2 regions of the Arthrobacter sp. USHLN218 genome follow, and region 1 is predicted to be linked to the other one. Evidence: riboswitches for the same ligand, from Rfam matches in the RefSeq annotation. Region 1 holds a riboswitch; the other holds the start of a gene.

Evidence for each region. A riboswitch is a leader RNA that binds a small molecule or an ion and turns the genes downstream of it on or off. The one in region 1 is predicted to bind S-adenosylmethionine.
Region 2: it holds a riboswitch for S-adenosylmethionine, as region 1 does, so the genes downstream of both, WFH44_RS19480 (LLM class flavin-dependent oxidoreductase) here and WFH44_RS13405 (AmiS/UreI family transporter) in region 1, are expected to answer to the same signal.

The regions. Positions count from the first base shown of each region.
Region 1 covers NZ_JBBCYT010000005.1:218,893-227,461, forward strand. The annotation lists gene WFH44_RS13395 (MFS transporter) at 177-1,364, opposite strand; gene WFH44_RS13400 (ABC transporter substrate-binding protein) at 1,901-2,833, shown strand; SAM riboswitch class IV at 3,038-3,150, shown strand; gene WFH44_RS13405 (AmiS/UreI family transporter) at 3,192-3,887, shown strand; gene WFH44_RS13410 (acyl-CoA dehydrogenase family protein) at 3,930-5,177, shown strand; gene WFH44_RS13415 (M15 family metallopeptidase) at 5,372-6,043, shown strand; gene WFH44_RS13420 (TetR/AcrR family transcriptional regulator) at 6,034-6,666, opposite strand; gene WFH44_RS13425 (substrate-binding periplasmic protein) at 6,966-7,892, shown strand; gene WFH44_RS13430 (amino acid ABC transporter permease) at 7,973-8,569, shown strand, end outside.
Region 2 covers NZ_JBBCYT010000010.1:121,639-130,207, forward strand. The annotation lists gene WFH44_RS19475 (LLM class flavin-dependent oxidoreductase) at 1-1,250, shown strand, start outside; SAM riboswitch class I at 1,338-1,428, shown strand; gene WFH44_RS19480 (LLM class flavin-dependent oxidoreductase) at 1,510-2,916, shown strand; gene WFH44_RS19485 (alpha-hydroxy acid oxidase) at 3,053-4,285, opposite strand; gene WFH44_RS19490 (MFS transporter) at 4,315-5,655, opposite strand; gene WFH44_RS19495 (GntR family transcriptional regulator) at 5,730-6,371, shown strand; gene WFH44_RS19500 (DUF1206 domain-containing protein) at 6,425-7,264, opposite strand; gene WFH44_RS19505 (MmcQ/YjbR family DNA-binding protein) at 7,467-7,859, shown strand; gene WFH44_RS19510 (hypothetical protein) at 7,856-8,302, shown strand; gene WFH44_RS19515 (DUF1990 family protein) at 8,280-8,569, shown strand, end outside.

The DNA.
Region 1 (8,569 bases):
CCTCCGCCCCTGCGCCCTGAGAAGGGGGGTAGCGTCAATGTCGGACCGCGTCCCGGATTCCCCTTTCGCGAAGGCACCAACTGGTAATCGGACCGCGCTCACGACCTGCGGCATTGCGCTCGTTCCGCCACGTGTTGGGGTGCGTCCGGAGCCGGGGGATCGCCCCGGACCGTCAGTCAGCTGGCGTGAATGCGCTTCCAGGAGGCGTGGCCCAGGGCAGCGATAACCGTCAGGAAGATGCTTGCGACCAGGCCCATGAGGAAGATGGTGCCGTACTGCCGGTTGTCGGCGAGTCCGGCGGTGAGGAAGTTCTGCAGCGAGCTGCCGAGGAACAGGGAGCCCGCAAACAGTGCGACGCTCGTGGCGCGGGCCTGCGGGGCAATGTCGGTGGCCCATCCCTGCATGGAGGAGTGAAGGACGGCGTTGGACACGCCGACGAGTACCGCCGTCGTTGTTAATGCTGCGGGGACGTGCCAGAGCGACGAAACCAGGAACGCCGTGACCAGCACGCTTCCTCCGATGGCGATGAGCTGGGTGCGGGTGAACCGCTGGACCAGCCGGCGCATGACGCGGGCCCCGAGGATGACGCCGACGCCGAATCCGGCGGCCAGCATGCCCGCCAGGCTGACCCCGACCCCGGCGTTCTGCAGGGCCGGGACGATATACGTCAGGATGCCCATCAGCACGGCGCCCTCCAGGACCGCCAGTCCGTAGATGCCCAGGGCGGAGGGCGAGAACGCGTGGCCCAGGCGGATGCCGCGGCGCCCGGAGTGCCCGTCGATTTCCACGCCGCGCAGCAGGATCAGCAGGACCAGGCAGCCCACGGCCGGCAGCGCGAACACCAGCCGCCAGTCCACCAGCGCGGCCAGGGTGCCGGTGGCGAGGGCAGCGATGGTCGTCCCGAGGGATGAGTAGATCTGCAGGTCGGACAGCCCGCGGGCCCGGTCGATCCCGGTCCGTGTGTCGCCGAGGATCGTCATCAGCGTCGGATAGAGCGCGCCTGCCATCAGCCCCGTGAACGCCCGGGCCAGGAGCAGCGGCAGGTAGCTGCCGGACAGCGTGCTGGCCAGCGACCCGATCATGACTCCCGTCAGAGCCATGCGCAGGATCGCCAGGCGGCCGAACCTGTCGCTGAGCAGCCCCCACACCGGCTGCCCGACGGCGTAGAGCAGTGCGTACGCCGCGACCAGCTGGACGGCCTGGCCGAGCGACAGGTCCGTCCGGTCAGCCAGCACCACGAGCATCGGCGGCGTGCCGAAGCGATCGAAGAAGGACAGGAATCCGACCGACCGCAGGACGCCATCGGGTACGCGGTTCCGTGGCTTGCCGTGATCGTCGCCGGAACCGCCTGCACTTGCCATCATCTAGTCAGCATTTCCTTGTCGTCGCCGGCCGCCCGCGGAGGACGGGATGTGTCCGTGGGGGAGCGGGAAACCAGCCTTCAGGATAGTGAAAATTACGACGGCGGCGCTCCGGACACGCGTTCGCGTCACCTTCCGGAACATCGGCCCACCGGAAAAGAAGCACACAGGCACACCCCTTGCCACTCATTTGGGGGTTCCGCCCATCCCCAGAACTGGAATCTGGCCCGACGGCGCCGCGGCAGGCAGACTCAGAGTGTGCCGGATCACCCGCCCTTGTGGAAGGCCCGGCCCGCGGAGCGGGGCCGACCCCCCAGACCCGTTCCTTTGTGCCCCTCCCGCGAAGGGGCAGCGGCGTTGCCCCGGGAAGCCTAGGCCCCCGGGGCAATGTCACTTCCGCGGTGCTGAAGCCCCGGCCGCGAATCGGCCCACCGGTGAATCTGCCAACCCTTACGTAAAAACCTGCGCATTCTGGTTGCCTCGCTTTCAGTCGTCTAGCCTGTGAGCACAGCTTGGACCTACCTCTAAGGAAAACCTCCATGCGGAACACCTTCAGACTTCCAGCCGTTCTCATCACCGGGCTCCTGCTCGCCCTGGGAATGGCCGGCTGCAGCGCCAGCCCGTTCGAGGACGGAGAGACCAGCGCCGGGGAGACCGGGGCGCAGGGGCCCGTGCTCGTGGGATCGGCGAATTTCCCGGAGAGCGAGACCCTTGCCGAGATATACGCCGGGGCTTTGAATGCCGGGGGCGTCCCCGCGGCCACCAAACCGAGGATTGGTTCGCGCGAAGTCTATGTCCGGGCAGTCCAGGACGGCTCCATCGATTTGGTGCCCGATTACAGCGGCAATCTCCTGCGCTATCTGGACGAGGGCACCTCGGCGCGCAGCGCCGAAGAAGTGATGAAGGAACTGCCCGGAAAGCTGCCGGAGGGGCTCGCGGTGCTGGAACCGGCGGCCGCGGAGGACAAGGACTCGCTCGTCGTCACGCAACAGACCGCGGACAAGTACGGACTGGAATCCCTCGAGGACCTGGGCAAAGCCTGCGACCGCATCGCCCTTGGAATGCCGCCCGAGGCCCAGGAGCGTCCGCAGGGACTGCCGGGACTCAAGGCCGTCTACGGATGTGTCCCGAAGGAGTTCGTCCCCTTCAGCGACGGCGGCGGGGCGCTGACGCTCCAGGCGTTGCTGGACGACCGGGTCCAGGCCGCGAACATCTTTACGACCTCCCCGTCGATTGCGGCCAACAACCTGGTCACGCTGAAGGACACCAAGGACCTCTTCGCAGCCCAGCAGGTGCTTCCCTTGATCCGCACCGACGCCGTCGGCAGCGAGGCCCAGAAAATCCTGAACAAGGTTTCGCAGGAACTGACCACCGAGGACCTCATGCAGCTCAACGAGAAGGTCTCCGGAGACGCGAAGCAGAACCCCAAGGACGCCGCAGCCGCCTGGCTCAAGGACAAGGGCCTCGCCTGAGGGCACGCTGCCGGCCGGCGGGGCCGCGGTACTGAACCAAGCCCGGGCAGGACGGGCCGGCGCAGCTGCACTAGCGGACCGCGGGCCTGACTGGCAAGCCCCTGCAACCTTTTGCCGGTGCTGCGGGTAACAGGGCGTGACCTTGCGTCATCTTCGCCCCAAACCGTTGCCGCGGGCCGCCGCCGCGGCATAGCTTTTTCAACAGATCACGAGTTCCAACGCGAAGCCCTGGCTGGTTGGACGGCAACCCTCTTCGTGGTGGGGTGCCCCAGGTGAAGATCCGGCCGGGCACAACCGTGTTCCGGCAAGCATCGAGCCGGCTCCTCCGCGAGCCCTCCCGCACAGACGGAACATGCCCATGTCCTTCATCTGCCTCATCCTCTCCGGCGTGGCACTGCTGATCAACGGCCTGGCCCTGCTCGGACGCATCCCGCCGCGCGACAGCGGCACCCTGAACCTGCTCATCGGCGGCCTCCAGCTGATCCTGGCCGCCCTGATCGCCGTGACCGCAGCCGGTGACTCGGCCCAGCTGCTCGGCGCCGCCGGCGTCGTCCTCTTCGGCCTGACCTACACCTACGTCGGCCTGAACTCGCTGTTCGACCTCGGGTCGGCCGGCGTCGGCTGGTTCTGCGGCCTCGTCGCCGCGCTCGCCGTGGTGTACGCGGTCTCCAACCTAGCCGCCGACCCGTTCTCCGCGGTGCTGTGGACCAGTTGGGCCGTGCTGTGGACGCTGTTCTTCCTGCTCCTCGCTTTCGGCAGGTCCGCCCTCACGTCCTATACCGGTTGGGTCACCCTGCTCACCAGCCAGCTAACGACGACGGTGCCCGCCCTTTTGGGGCTGAACGGCGCCTGGCCGTCGGGCTGGGGGAGTGCCGCGGCAGCCGCCGTCGTGATCGCCCTCCTCTTTGGCGCCGCTGGGTTCCTGGCCCGGCGCACCGGCCGCGCCGCCGTCGTACTCCCGGAACCGGAGCACACGCACGCCGCACAGGCACCGGAACCCGCCGCCGCCGTACTGCCCCAGCCCGCCCAAGAGCCGACACCCGCGGGCGTCTGACCCACCCGACTTCCGAATTTCCGTAACAACGAAAGGCCCGTCATGACCTCCGTAACCACGCAAAGCACCCACGCCGCCGAGACCGACTACGACACCCTCGCCGACCGCTTCCGCCCGATCTTCGCCCGCATCGCCGAGGGCGCCAGCGCCCGCGAGCAGGACCACCAGCTGCCCTTCGACCAGATCAAGGAGCTGACGAAGGCCGGCTTCGGCGCCGTGCGGGTTCCCGTGGCCGACGGCGGTGCCGGCGCCACCCTGCCGCAGCTGTTCCGCCTGCTCACCGAACTCGCCGCCGCGGACTCGAACATCCCGCAGGCGCTGCGCGGCCACTTCGCCTTCGTCGAGGACCGGCTGGTCTCCTCCGGCCCGCAGCGCGCGGTCTGGCTGGAGCGCTTCGTGAACGGCGAGATCGCCGGCAACTCGTGGACCGAGGTCGGCACCGTCAAGATCGGCGACGTCATCACCAAGGTCAGCCCGGACCCGGACTCGGCCACCGGCGGCTTCCGCGTCAACGGCACCAAGTACTACTCGACCGGCAGCATCTTCGCCGACTGGATCGACACCTTCGCCCAGCGCACGGACAACGACGTCAAGGTCATCGCCGTGGTCAACGCGCACCAGCCAGGCGTCACGCACTCCGACGACTGGGACGGCTTCGGCCAGCAGACCACCGGCTCCGGCACCAGCACCTTCAAGGACGCCGTGGTCGAGGCCGACAACGTGATCGACTTCGACACCCGGTTCAAGTACCAGACCGCGTTCTACCAGGTCGTGCTGCTCGCCGTCCTCGCCGGCAGCATCAAGGCCGCCGAGCGCGACATCGCCACCGAGGTCCGCAACCGCACCCGCATCTTCTCGCACGGCAACGCCGACTCCTTCCGCGAGGATCCGCAGATCCTGCAGGTCATCGGCGAGGTGTCCGCCAAGGCCTATGCCGCGGACGCCACCGTCGAGCGGGCCGCCCAGGCCCTGCAGCGCGCGTACGAAGCCGCGTTCCTCGACGACCTCGAGCAGGAAGAGCACCTCAACGACCTCGCCGAACTCGAGAGCGCCCAGGCCCAGGTGGTCCTGACCGACCTGGCCACGCGTGCCACCTCGGATGTCTTCGACGCGCTGTCCGCCTCGGGCACCAGCACCAAGAAGAACTTCGACCGCCACTGGCGCAACGCCCGCACCGCGGCCAACCACAACCCGTGGGTCTTCAAGGCGCGCATCATCGGCGACTACTCCGTCAACGGCACGGTCCCGCCGCGCGTCTGGGCCATCGGCGCCGGACCTGACAAGAAGTAGCAGCAGCACGCGAAGGCGGCGGCGCGGACATCGTTCCCGCCGCCGCTTCCGTCTGCCCGGCGCCGAAATAGCCAACCGACGGGACGGACCGTGAAAATCGTGTGCGGCGTCCCGCGGCACGCGGCCTGCCCTCGACGCGCCCCCGCGCCGCACATAGGGTGGCCGAACGCATTCTTTACGTCTTGGGGGTCCTCGTGAGTGTCATCAACAGAGCGCTCGTCATCCTGCTGGCCATGTTCGTCTGCCTCGGCTTCGTTGCCCCGGCCGCCACCGCGGCGACCGTCAAGGGCTATGAGATCGATGCGCCTTCCAGCCTGCAGGTAGTAGTGAACAAGCACCGGAAGCTGAACCCGCAGAATTACGTCCCGTCCCGCCTGGCGAGGATCCAGGGCGAATCGCTGCGCGCTGAAGCCGCCGATGCTTACAAGAAGTTCGCCAGCGCTGCCAAGAAGGCGGGCGTTACCATCGTGCCGGTGAGCGGCTACCGGTCCTACAACCAGCAGGCCAGCCTCTACAACAACTACGTCCTGCAGTACGGCCAGGAAACGGCCGACACCCTTGCCGCGCGCCCGGGCTACAGCGAGCACCAGACCGGCCTGGCCATGGATATCGGCAATCCCGGCGGGACCTGCGCCCTCGACCCGTGCTTCGCGAACACACCGGTCGGCAAGTGGGCGGCCGAGCATGCCGACGACTACGGCTTCATCATCCGCTACCCGAAGGGCGCCGAGGCCACCACCGGCTACACGTACGAGCCGTGGCACCTGCGCTACGTCGGCACCTCCCTGGTGGGGGACATGAACGACGGCGGCTCCCGCACCTTGGAGGATTTCTTCGGGTTGGGAGCAGCGCCTGACTACCTCTGAGCCGGTTCGGGAACACCGAGCAGGGCAGCGGCGACGGTCCGGAACCTGGGGGTGACCTCGGTTCCGGCCGGGCCGGCGGCCTCGAGGAACCCGGCGGCCTGGCTCATGGTGTAGCCGTCGGTCAGCCGCAGGAGGATATCGACGATGTCGTCGATTGGTGCGACCGGATGGAATTCGCCGTCCTGGGTCCCTCGCCGGATGACCTGGGTAAAGGGCGCGACCCACTGCTGCGACACGGACTGGATCAGGCGCCGGTGGGCCGGGTTGTCCAGGCCGGAGGCGGCAAAGGTCAGCCACATCCGTGCGCGTTTCGGGTAATCGCCCCACTCCCGATAGGTCGCCAGCATTCCGCACAGCTCCTCCCACGCCGTCTTGGAGCTTGCCGCCTGCGAGGAGCGCAGGATCGCGTTCACCGTGTCGGCGGCGATGCTGTACAGCGCCTCGTCGACCAGCTTCTCCTTGGAACCGAAGTAGTGCTGCACCGTCCCGACGGAGACCCTCGCTTCGGCTGCCACATCCTTGAGGCGCGCGCCAGCCAGCCCGGTGCGGGAGATGACTTCGATGGCGGCGTCGACGATGGCGGCCCTGTTCCCGGGCGGGCGTGCTGCGGCGTTTGCGGTCATGTCGCTGTCCTGTTTGGTGGTTGAGGTCGAAGGTCGAAGGTCGAATCTCCTGCCTTGGCGTGCCGGGCGCACTGGGGCCTTGCGCCTTGGCTGGTACCGCCATATTAGTAAGCGCGCGGCGTTGGCGGTATGGCGGCGCACCTCGGCGTGGCCTCCCGGGCGGAACCTGAAACAAAAGCCACGAACATGGCCGGAAACCGCAACGGCCCAGTAATACGGCGGTAATAGACGCTCACTAGGTTGGAACCAGTCAGTTGGGGATCACAGACAAACCCCGCACTAGATCCAGGAGCCCGTGTATGAAAGCCAATTCGAGGAAAGCCCTTGCCGTCGCCGCCGCGCTCTCCGCGGGACTGCTCGCGGGATGTTCGGCGTCGTCCGGCGACACCGCAGAGGCCGCCGCGCCGAAGGTGGAACTGACCACCCTCACGGCGGGGACAATCAAGGTCGCGATGATGCCGTACCTTCCGTACGTCGGGGAGGATGACGGCAAGCTGGAGGGGCTCGACGGCGAAATCCTCAACGCGGCCGCGGAGGAGCTGGGCTACAAGATCGAGATCGAGCAGACCGACTTCTCGGGCATGCTTTCGGCGGTGCAGACCAACCGCGTCGACCTGGCCCTCGGCTCGATCTTCTGGACACCGGAACGCGAGGAGACCGGGCTCTTCACCGACCCGCCCTACTACTCGCCGGTGGCCCTGGCCGTCGGGGATGGGAAGACCTATGAAAAGGCGGAGGACCTCGAGGGCCTCCACATGGGCACGGTCACCGGCTACAGCTGGACCGCGAGCATCCAGGACACCCCCGGGGCCACGCTCCATACCTACCCCGACGCCAACGGAACCTTCAACGACCTGAAGGCGGACCGCATCGCCGTCGGAATGCTGGACCCGCTGGTCATCAGCTACACCGAACAGAAGAACCCGCAGCTGTCCTTCAACACCCAGTACATCGAGAGCCCGACGGCGGAGGAAATCGAGGAGCACCCGGGCTGGCAGTACCTGACCCCGTCGATGACCGGCTTCTACGTGGCTAAGCAGTCCCAGGATCTCGCGGACGCCATCAGCGAGCAGATCGGCGAAATGTACGCCGACGGCACGATGGAGGAACTCGTCACCAAGTGGGGCGGCGATCCGGAAGCGTACCTGAAGCCGAGCCCGGGCATGCTCGAACTGCGCCAGGCCGCCGACCGCGACGCCGACTGGGCCCTGCCGACCATCGACTGACGCTTCCGAACGACCTTCCAGCACTTCACCCTGGCGGCGGCACGCCTGCCGCCGCCGGGGACCAGCAGAAAGTGACGACTATGTTCAACGTTCCCTGGGCCGACTATGCCGACGACCTGGTCGACGGCATCATCGCGACCCTCCAGTACACGGTCCTCGGCTTCGTCGGCGCGTTCATCCTCGGCCTGGCCCTCGCCCTCATCCGGCTCAGCCGGTTCAAAGTGCTCCGGGGCCTGGCCGCCGCCTACACCGAACTGTTCAAGAACATCCCGCTGCTGGCGGTCATCTTCCTCATCTACTTCGGGCTGGCCACCGTCGACATCACGCTGGACGTGCTGGCCGCCGGAACGCTCAGCCTGGTGGCCTTCTACGGCGCCTACCTGTCCGAGATCTTCCGCTCCGCCATCTCCAGCGTGCCGGCCGGGCAGACCGAGGTCTCGCTGGCCCTCGGCTTCGGCCGGGTCTCCACGCTCTTCTCGGTCATCCTGCCGCAGGCACTGCGCACAGCCCTGCCGGGAACCAACACCATGCTGGTGGACCTGCTGAAATCGACGTCGCTCCTCATCACCATCTCCGCGGCCGAACTGATGACCCAGGCGCAGCTGATCGCCTCCGAGACCTTCCGGGCGCTCGAGGTCTACCTCGTCATCGCCGTCCTCTACTTCGCGATGTGCTAC
Region 2 (8,569 bases), on a different contig from region 1:
TCGCCGACGTCGTCGGCCTCTACGGCGACCACGAAGGTGGTTGGGCCTCGCATGTCCGCCGGGGCATGCAGGTTCCGACCCACGACCCGTTGGTGCTCTGCTCGGCGCTGGCCGCGACCACCAAGGACATCGGGCTGGCCATGACAAGCTCCGTGATCCAGTCCGATCCATTTCAGCTGGCCCGCCAGATGTCCACCCTGGACCACATCTCCGGCGGCCGGGTTGCGTGGAACATCGTCACGAGCGTGCTTGAGAATTCGCACCGGAACTTCGGTGCCGATGGACTCACCGCCCACGACGACCGCTACGACTGGGCAGATGAATACGTCGAGGCCGCGTACAAGCTCTGGGAAGGCTCGTGGGAGGACGGGGCCGTGCTGGCCGACAAGGAGCGCGGCATCTTCGCCGATCCGGCCAAGGTCAACAAGATCCACCACCGCGGCGCCCGCTATTCCATCGAGGGACCGCACTTGGCAACGCCCAGCCCGCAGCGCACACCGTTCCTGTTCCAGGCCGGCAGCTCTACCCGGGGCCGCAGCTTTGCGGCGGCCCACGCCGAGGCGACCTTCCTGTTCGCCCCGCACACGGACTACGTTCGCAAGCAGGCGGCCTCCATCCGCTCCCTCGAAGCCGAAGCAGGCCGGGCCCCTGGCGACGTGAAAATCTTCGCGGGACTCTCGTTCGTCGTCGGCAGCACTGAGGCGGAGGTGAAGCGCAAGGAGGCAGAGTACGACGAGTACCTGGACCTGCACGCGATCATCGCCCACATCGGCGGCGGCATCGGCGTCGACTTAGGCGGCCTGCCGCTCGATACTCCGCTGGGCGAGCTGTCCACTGAAGGAGCACGGGGCGTGCTCGAGGCGGCGATCGCCTCGGTGCCCGGCGGCAAACCGACCGTCGGCGACCTTGCCCTCTACCGCGCCAAGGCCCAGCAGATCGCCGGCACTCCCGAGCAGATCGTTGACGAGCTGGAACGCTGGCAGGACGCCGGCATCGACGGCGTGAACGTGATGAACCAGATCCTGCCTGGCTCCTATACGGACTTCATCGAAGGGGTGCTGCCCGAGCTGCGCAAGCGCGGCCTGGCGCAGACCGAGTACCAGCCGGGTACGCTGCGCGAGAAGGTCTTCGGACGCGGGGCCCGGGTGGAACCGACCCATCCGGCGGCACGTTTCCGCGGCGCGTTTTCGGAGCATTCCGCCGCGGCTACGGAAAGGCTGCCCGTGCACGACGGCGGCCAGCCGGGGTAGCACGGTCCTCGTGCGGACCGGCGCGGGTTACCGGGTGTGACGGAAGCGTTTCGCGTTCGCAGCCCGTGCCGGTTCAATGGGAAGAAGTAACCATCCAGAGCGGCTGAGAGACCTGGCTCGTTGACGCCGCAGCAACCACCTCGCGAGAGGAAGGTGCTACCGCCAGGACCGATGGAGATGCAGAATCTTTCCGTTGGCCGCTCCGGCAGCAACGCCTCGCGGCCTTCGCGCGCACTTCACGGTCGGGAAGGAGCCTGAAATGACATTGCACAGCCCGCAGCGCCACATCCGCTTCAACGCCTTCGACATGAACTGCGTCGGCCACCAGTCGCCCGGCCTCTGGCGGCACCCGGAGGATAAGTCCGCCGACTACAACACCATCGGCTACTGGACCCACCTGGCCAAGGTGCTGGAGAAGGGCCTCTTCGACGGCCTCTTCATCGCCGACGTCCTGGGCACCTACGACGTGTTCGGCGGTTCCAACGAGACCACCCTGCGCGCCGGCACCCAGGTCCCGGTCAACGACCCGTTCCTGCTGGTCTCGGCGATGGCCGCGGTCACGGAGAACCTGGGCTTCGGCGTCACCGCGGGCACGGCCTACGAGCATCCCTACCCGTTCTCCCGCCGCCTGGCCACGCTGGACCACCTGACCAACGGCCGCGTCGGCTGGAACGTCGTCACCGGCTACCTGCCCTCCGCCGCGCGGAACATGGGCCAGGAAGACCAGATGGAGCACGACGAGCGGTACAACCACGCGGACGAGTACCTCGAGGTCATTTACAAGCTGCTCGAAGGCTCCTGGGAGGACGACGCCGTCGTCAAGGACAAGGTGAACAGCATCTTCACCGACCCGTCCAAGGTCCACGAGATCGGCCACGAGGGCAAGTACTTCAAGGTGCCCGGCATCGCCATCACCGAGCCGAGCCCGCAGCGCACCCCCGTGATCTTCCAGGCTGGCGCCTCCAAGCGCGGCACCCAGTTCGCCGCGGAGAACGCCGAGGCCGTCTTCGTGACCTGCCCGACCAAGGAAATGCTCGCCGCGTCGGTCAAGAAGATCCGCGACGCCGCCGAGGCCGCCGGCCGCGGCCGCTACGACGTCCGCATCTACGCCATGCAGACCATCGTCACCGGCCCGGACAACGAGACGGCGCAGGCCAAGTTCGAGGAGTACAAGTCCTACGCGGACATCAACGGCGCGCTGGCCCTGATCTCCGGCTGGATGGGCGTTGACCTGTCCACCTATTCGCCGGACGACGTGATCGGCGCGAACGTGAAGTCCAACGCCATCCAGTCCTCGGTCGAGACCTTCCAGAAGGCCTCCGGCGACAGCGGCGAGCCGTGGACCATCCGCCAGCTGGCGGAATGGGTCGGCGTGGGCGGCTTCGGCCCGATCACGGTCGGATCCGGCGCGCAGGTCGCCCAGGATCTGGTCTCCTGGGTCGACGAGACGGACGTTGACGGCTTCAACCTCGCCTACGCCATCACGCCGGGAACCTTCGAGGACATCGTCGAATTCGTGGTCCCCGAGCTGCAGAAGCTCGACGCCTACCCCACGGAGTACGCGCCGGGCACCCTGCGCAACAAGCTCTTCGGCCAGGGCGACCGCCTGCCGGAGCAGCACCGGGGCAGCCGCTACCGCATCGGCAGCTCCGTGGCCTCGGTCTAGCGGACGCTTTTCGGGCCGGACTATAGGGGAACAACGACGGCGGTGCACTACCTTCGCGAAGGTGGTGCACCGCCGTCGGGCTTTCCCGGGTGCGCGCGTGCGGCGCCGGCTGCCGTCAACGCTCCCGGCTGCGCGCTTAGAGCCCGCCGGTCTCCGTGGCCGCCGGGCGCAGGCGCAGCATTTCGGGCTGCAGGTCCTTGATGCTGGCGGCGCCCATGAGCTGCATGGTGGTGCGGACCTCATCGGCGAGGAGTCCGAGCACGCGCTCGACGCCCTCCTGGCCGCCGGCCATCAGCCCGTAGAGGTAGGCGCGGCCGACCAGCACGAAGTCGGCCCCGGCGCACAGCGCGGCCACCACATCGGCGCCGCTCATGATGCCGCTGTCGAGGATGATGTCGACGCCGTCGCCGGCTTCCTCGCGGACCTCGGGCAGGGCCTCGAAGGACACCGGGGCCCGGTCCAGCTGGCGGCCGCCGTGGTTCGAGACGATCAGTCCGTCGGCGCCGGCCGCCAGCGATTTCCGGGCGTCCTCGCGGGTCAGGACGCCCTTGACCAGCAGCTGGCCGGGCCAGATGGAGCGGATCCACTCCAGGTCCACGAAGGAGAGCGTGGGGTCGAACATCGAGTTGATCAGCGTCGGCAGGTCGGCGCTGGTGTCGGACAGCGACGCGAACTTCAGCGAATCCGTGGTCAGGAAGTTTAACCACCACTCCGGCCGGTAGGAGGCGTCCAGCACGGTCTTGAGCGTTAGCTTCGGCGGGATGACCATGCCGTTGCGGGTATCGCGGTGCCGGCGGCCGGCAACGGGGGTGTCCACGGTGACCAGCAGGGTGTCGAAGCCGCTGGCCTGGGCGCGCTGCAGCAGGTCCTGGCTCTTGGTCCGGTCCTTCCAGAGGTACAGCTGGAACCAGCGGCGGCCCTCCGGCGCCGCGGCGGCCACCTCCTCGATCGAACGGGTGCCCATGGTGGAGAGCGAGAACGGCACGCCGTACCGGGCGGCTGCCCTGGCGCCGGCATCCTCGCCCTCGGCATGCATAAAGCGGGTGAAGCCGGTGGGCGCGATGCCGAACGGCAGTGCGGAGGTGCCGCCGGCAATCGTGGCCGACAGGTCGACATCCGCGGTGCCGTGCAGGATGCGCGGCAGCAGCTCGATGGAGTCGAAGGCGGCGCGGGAACGCCGGTAGGTCAGTTCGTCCTGGGCGGCGCCGTCGACGTAGTCGAAGGCGGGCCGCGGCGTGCGCCGCTGGGCGATGCGGCGCAGGTCCCACAGGTCAGCGGCCTTCGCCAGCCGGGGCCCGCGACCGAGGGCCGGCCGTTCGAACTGCATGAGCGGGCGTAGCTCACTCCACTGCGGAAGCCGGTGTTTCATGGATCCAACTGCTTTCTGTTCGGGTCGGGTCAGCGGGCGGCAGCGGCGTTGTTGCCGGTGCCGCGGGCCAGGACGACGGCGGCGATGCTGCACACGCAGCAGGCCGCAACGTACGCCGCGGCCAGCCAGGTGCCGCCGTCCGCGGCCTGGATCAGCGCCGCGGCGATCAGCGGCGAGAGGCCGGCGATGATGGCGCCGTTGGTCTCGCGGGCCAGCGCCACGCCGGAGAACCGCTGCTTGGGTGGGAAGAGGTTGGTCAGGAACGCGCCCTGCGCCCCGGAGCTGGCGCTGACGCTGAACACGTAGCCGATGGCCAGCCCCAGCCCGGCGATCAGCGGGTTGCCGGTGGCCATCATCTGGAAGAGCGGCCAGGCGAACAGGGCCCCGACGATCCCGCCGAATGCGAGCACCCGTCCGGCGCCGTACCGGTCGGCGGCCCAGCCGGCGATCGGGGAGCCGATGATGCAGAAGAGCGAGGCGATGGTCACGACCAGCAGCGCCGTGGGCCGCGCCATGCCGACCGCTTCCGAGGTCATGAAGGTGATGGCAAAGACGGCCATAACGTAGTTGACCGCGTTGTGCCCGGTGATGGACAGAAAGCCGAGGAACACCTGGCGGCGGTTGTGGCGCCACAGCTCGCCGAGGGGCACCTTCTTCTCCTGCTGATCCCGGTTGGCGCGGGCCTGCAGGTACTCCGGGGTCTCCTCGAGACTGGAGCGGATGTACAGGGCGACGAAGAAGAGGACGGCGGACACGAGGAACGGCACGCGCCAGGCCCAGTCGAGGAGGGCCTGGTCCCCGGCCATCGAGGCCAGGAAGAAGGCCAGCGTGGCGAGGGCGATGCCGGCCGGAGGCGTGGCAAGGACGAAGGACGTGTACTTGCCGCGCTGCTTCGGCGGCGCGAACTCGGCCACCAGGGTCATGGCGCCCGCCAGCTCGGCGCCCGCGCCGAGGCCCTGGAGCAGGCGGAACAGCACCAAGAGCAGCGGTGCGGCCGCCCCGATGGCCGCGGCGGTGGGCAGCAGCCCGATGCCGACGGTGGCGGTGCCCATCAGCAGGATGGTGAGGACCATGGCGGGCTTGCGGCCGTGCCGGTCGCCGATGTGTCCGATGACGACACCGCCGAGGGGCCGCGCGATGAAGCCGACGGCGAAGGTGGCGAACGCGGCCGCCTCCGGAACCGCATTGGAGAAGAACAGCGGGCCGATCACCAGGCCGGCCGCGGCGCCGTATAGCGCGTAGTCGTACCACTCGATGATGGTGCCGACGACGGCGGCGGTCAGTGCCCTGCGCGCTCCTTGCGGGAGCCGCCCGGGGGCGGCGGCCGGCGCGGCTGTCTCGAGCTGCTGCTCCATTGAAGGTCGTTCCACAAGGTTAGTGATATCACACAAGTATTTCTGAAGTATATTTGTGTGAGGAGTGGCCGCCGCGCGAAAGGGGATCGATGGGATCGCTGGCCGATCGCCTGGAAGAGCTGCTGCGGGAACGGATCCTGCAGGGCGTGCTGGAACCGGGCTCCGTGGTCGTGGAACCCGAACTTGCCAAGGAGTTCGGGGTTTCCAAGACCCCGGTGCGCGAGGCGCTGCAGCGGCTCGTGACCCAGAGCTACGTCACGGTGCTGCCCAAGAAGGGCTACCTCATCCGCACCATGGGGCTGCCGGACGTGCTCGAGCTCGTCGAGATGCGGACGGTGCTGGAGCCGCACCTCGCCGCCCGTGCCGCCCGCGGCCTCAATTCCGCGAGGGGCCTGGAGGCCATGAAGCAGGAGCTGGTCCGGCAGCGGGAACTGCTCCGGTCCGACCCCGAGGCCTCGATCGCCAGCGGCAGGGCGTTCCACGAGTCGCTGGCCGCAGAAGCCGGCAATTCACGCATGCTGGACGCCTTGCTCCGGTGCATGACCGAGATGGGCCGCGCCTACAACGTGGTGCCCGGCGCGCAGAGCCATCTGCGCAGCGAGGAGGAGGTCTGGGAGCACGAGGCGATCTATGCCGCCGTCGCCGCCGGCGATCCGGAGGGCGCCCGGAAGGCCATGCTGGACCACCTGAAGTCCATCCGCCGCACGCTGACGTCCCAGTTCGACGACTGAGACGGCCCGGCCCGGACCTCGGCCCGGCCCCGACCTCGGCCCGGGCCGGCCGGTTACATCTTGCCGTAGCGGGCGCGCGCCCCCAGATAGAGGCCGTAGCACATCAGGCCGACGGCAATCAGGATCAGGGCCGCGTCGCCGAAGGGCTGTTCCTTGAGCGCCTTGAGCGCTCCGTCCAGCCCCTTGGCCTGCTCCGGATCCTGATGCAGTGCCGCGACGGAGAACAGGATGCCGAGCACCACCAGGGCCGCCCCTTTGCCGATGTAGCCGAAGGTTCCCAGCCAGCTGACGCCGATCCGCTGCGCCCCGGGCGGGAGGGTCTTGAGGTCATCGAGGAACTTCTGCACGATGCCCTTGTAGACGTAGAAGATTCCGGCGGCGGCGATGCCGGCGCCGATCAGGAACAGCACGATCGCGCCGCCGGGGAACTGCAGCAGCTTAGAGCTGGCATCCTGCGAGGTCTCGCTGCTGTCGCTGCTGCCACCGAACGCGAAGACGCCGAAGACGCTGCTGATCGCCGCGAAGACGATGCCCAGTCCAACGGCCTTGGCCCGTTTGCCCCACTTCTTCTTGTCTTCCAAGTGGCGGTACCCGAAGGCCGCATCGGAGAACTGCCACAGTGCCAGTGCGGCGCAGGCGATCATCCCGGCCCAGATCAGCAGCGCTCCGCCCGGCTTGGAGGAGAGCTCGGAGACCGCTCCGGCCTGGTCCGCCTCGCCCGAGGCGCCGAGCGCCAGGCGCAGCGCGAGCACGCCGATCAGCACATGCAGCAACCCGCTGGCCGCCCAGCCGAACCGCGCCACGATCTCCAGGGTCTTCGATTCGGAGGCTTCCTCCGCTGTGTCCTTGGCCCTGCGGGCCTCCCGCTTCGCCCTGTCCACTCCGCCGCTCACGTGTACCTCCTATAGCACTGTCCGAGGACGTGCCGGCACCCGCCCCGCTGCCGTCGTCGTCCTCCAAGTATGCCCCCGTCGGGGAGGGGATGGGTGACGGGATGAGGGACCGGATGGGTGGCAGGACGGCTCCCGGCGGAACGTTTTCCACAACCGGCGGCGCGGCCTTTCCGCGGTCTGCGGGCGGCGGTAGGCTGGCCGGGTGGATGGAGCCGGGCTGCGAGCGATTTGCCTGGGCCTTCCGGGCGCCTTCGAGGACTTTCCCTTTGGCCCGGAGGCCTCGGTGTTCAAGGTGCGCGGACGGCCCGGGCCGGCAAAGATGTTCGCGCTCGCGGACCTCGGGGCCGAGCCGCTGAGCATCAGCCTCAAGTGCGAGCCGGAGCTGGCGCTGCAGCTGCGCGCGGCCCATCCCGAGATCACGGGCGCCTACCACATGAACAAGACGCACTGGAACGGCGTGCTCTGTAACGGGGGTCTGGAGGACGAGATGATCAGGGACATGATCGAGGACTCGTATGACCTGGTGGTCGCCGGGCTGCCGCGGCGCGACCAGGAGGCCCTGGGCTGGGTCGGCCTCAGCAGGGAGGGTCGATGATCGCGCAGGAGACGCTGGACGGGCTGTGGGATTTTTCGGATCCGCTGGGGTCCGAGCAGCGGCTCCGGGCGGCGGACACTAACCGCTTTGCCCTGCGGGTGGACCGGAACGAGCTGTCCACGCAGGTGGCGCGGGCGCTCGGCATGCAGGGGCGGCGTGAGGAGGCCCTGCACCTGTTGGACCTGATTGACGACGGCGGGGAGCCGGTGGTGCTGGTCCGCGTCCTCCTGGAGCGGGGCCGAATCCTGCTCTCGGCCGGGCAGGCCGCGGACGCCATGCCGCTTTTCGAGGACGCCGGGCACCTGGCGGCCGAGTCGGGTCTGGACTATCTGGCAGCGGATGCGAAGCAGATGGCCGCGGCCACGGATCCCTACGCCGCCGCGGAGTGGGCCGGAACGCGGCGGACAGCGGAAGGTCCCGATGATCGGGCGGAAATCCTATAGCGCCGCGGAGCTGACCTATCCCGACCAGAGGCTGACCCGGCTGGGCCGGGCACCGGAGGGCTACCGGGTGGTCCGGCATCGGGTGGCCGTGGGCTCGGGGCGGGAAGACTTCGCCCGCCTGGCGGACGGCATCCTGGCTTGGAACCTACACCGGGTCGCGGGACTCCGTGTGGACCCGTCGACGCCGCGGGCGGCCGAGGGGGTGGACGTGGTCTCGCGCTTCGGGTTCGGGCCGCTCCGGCTCGCGGCACCCTGCCGTGTGGTCTG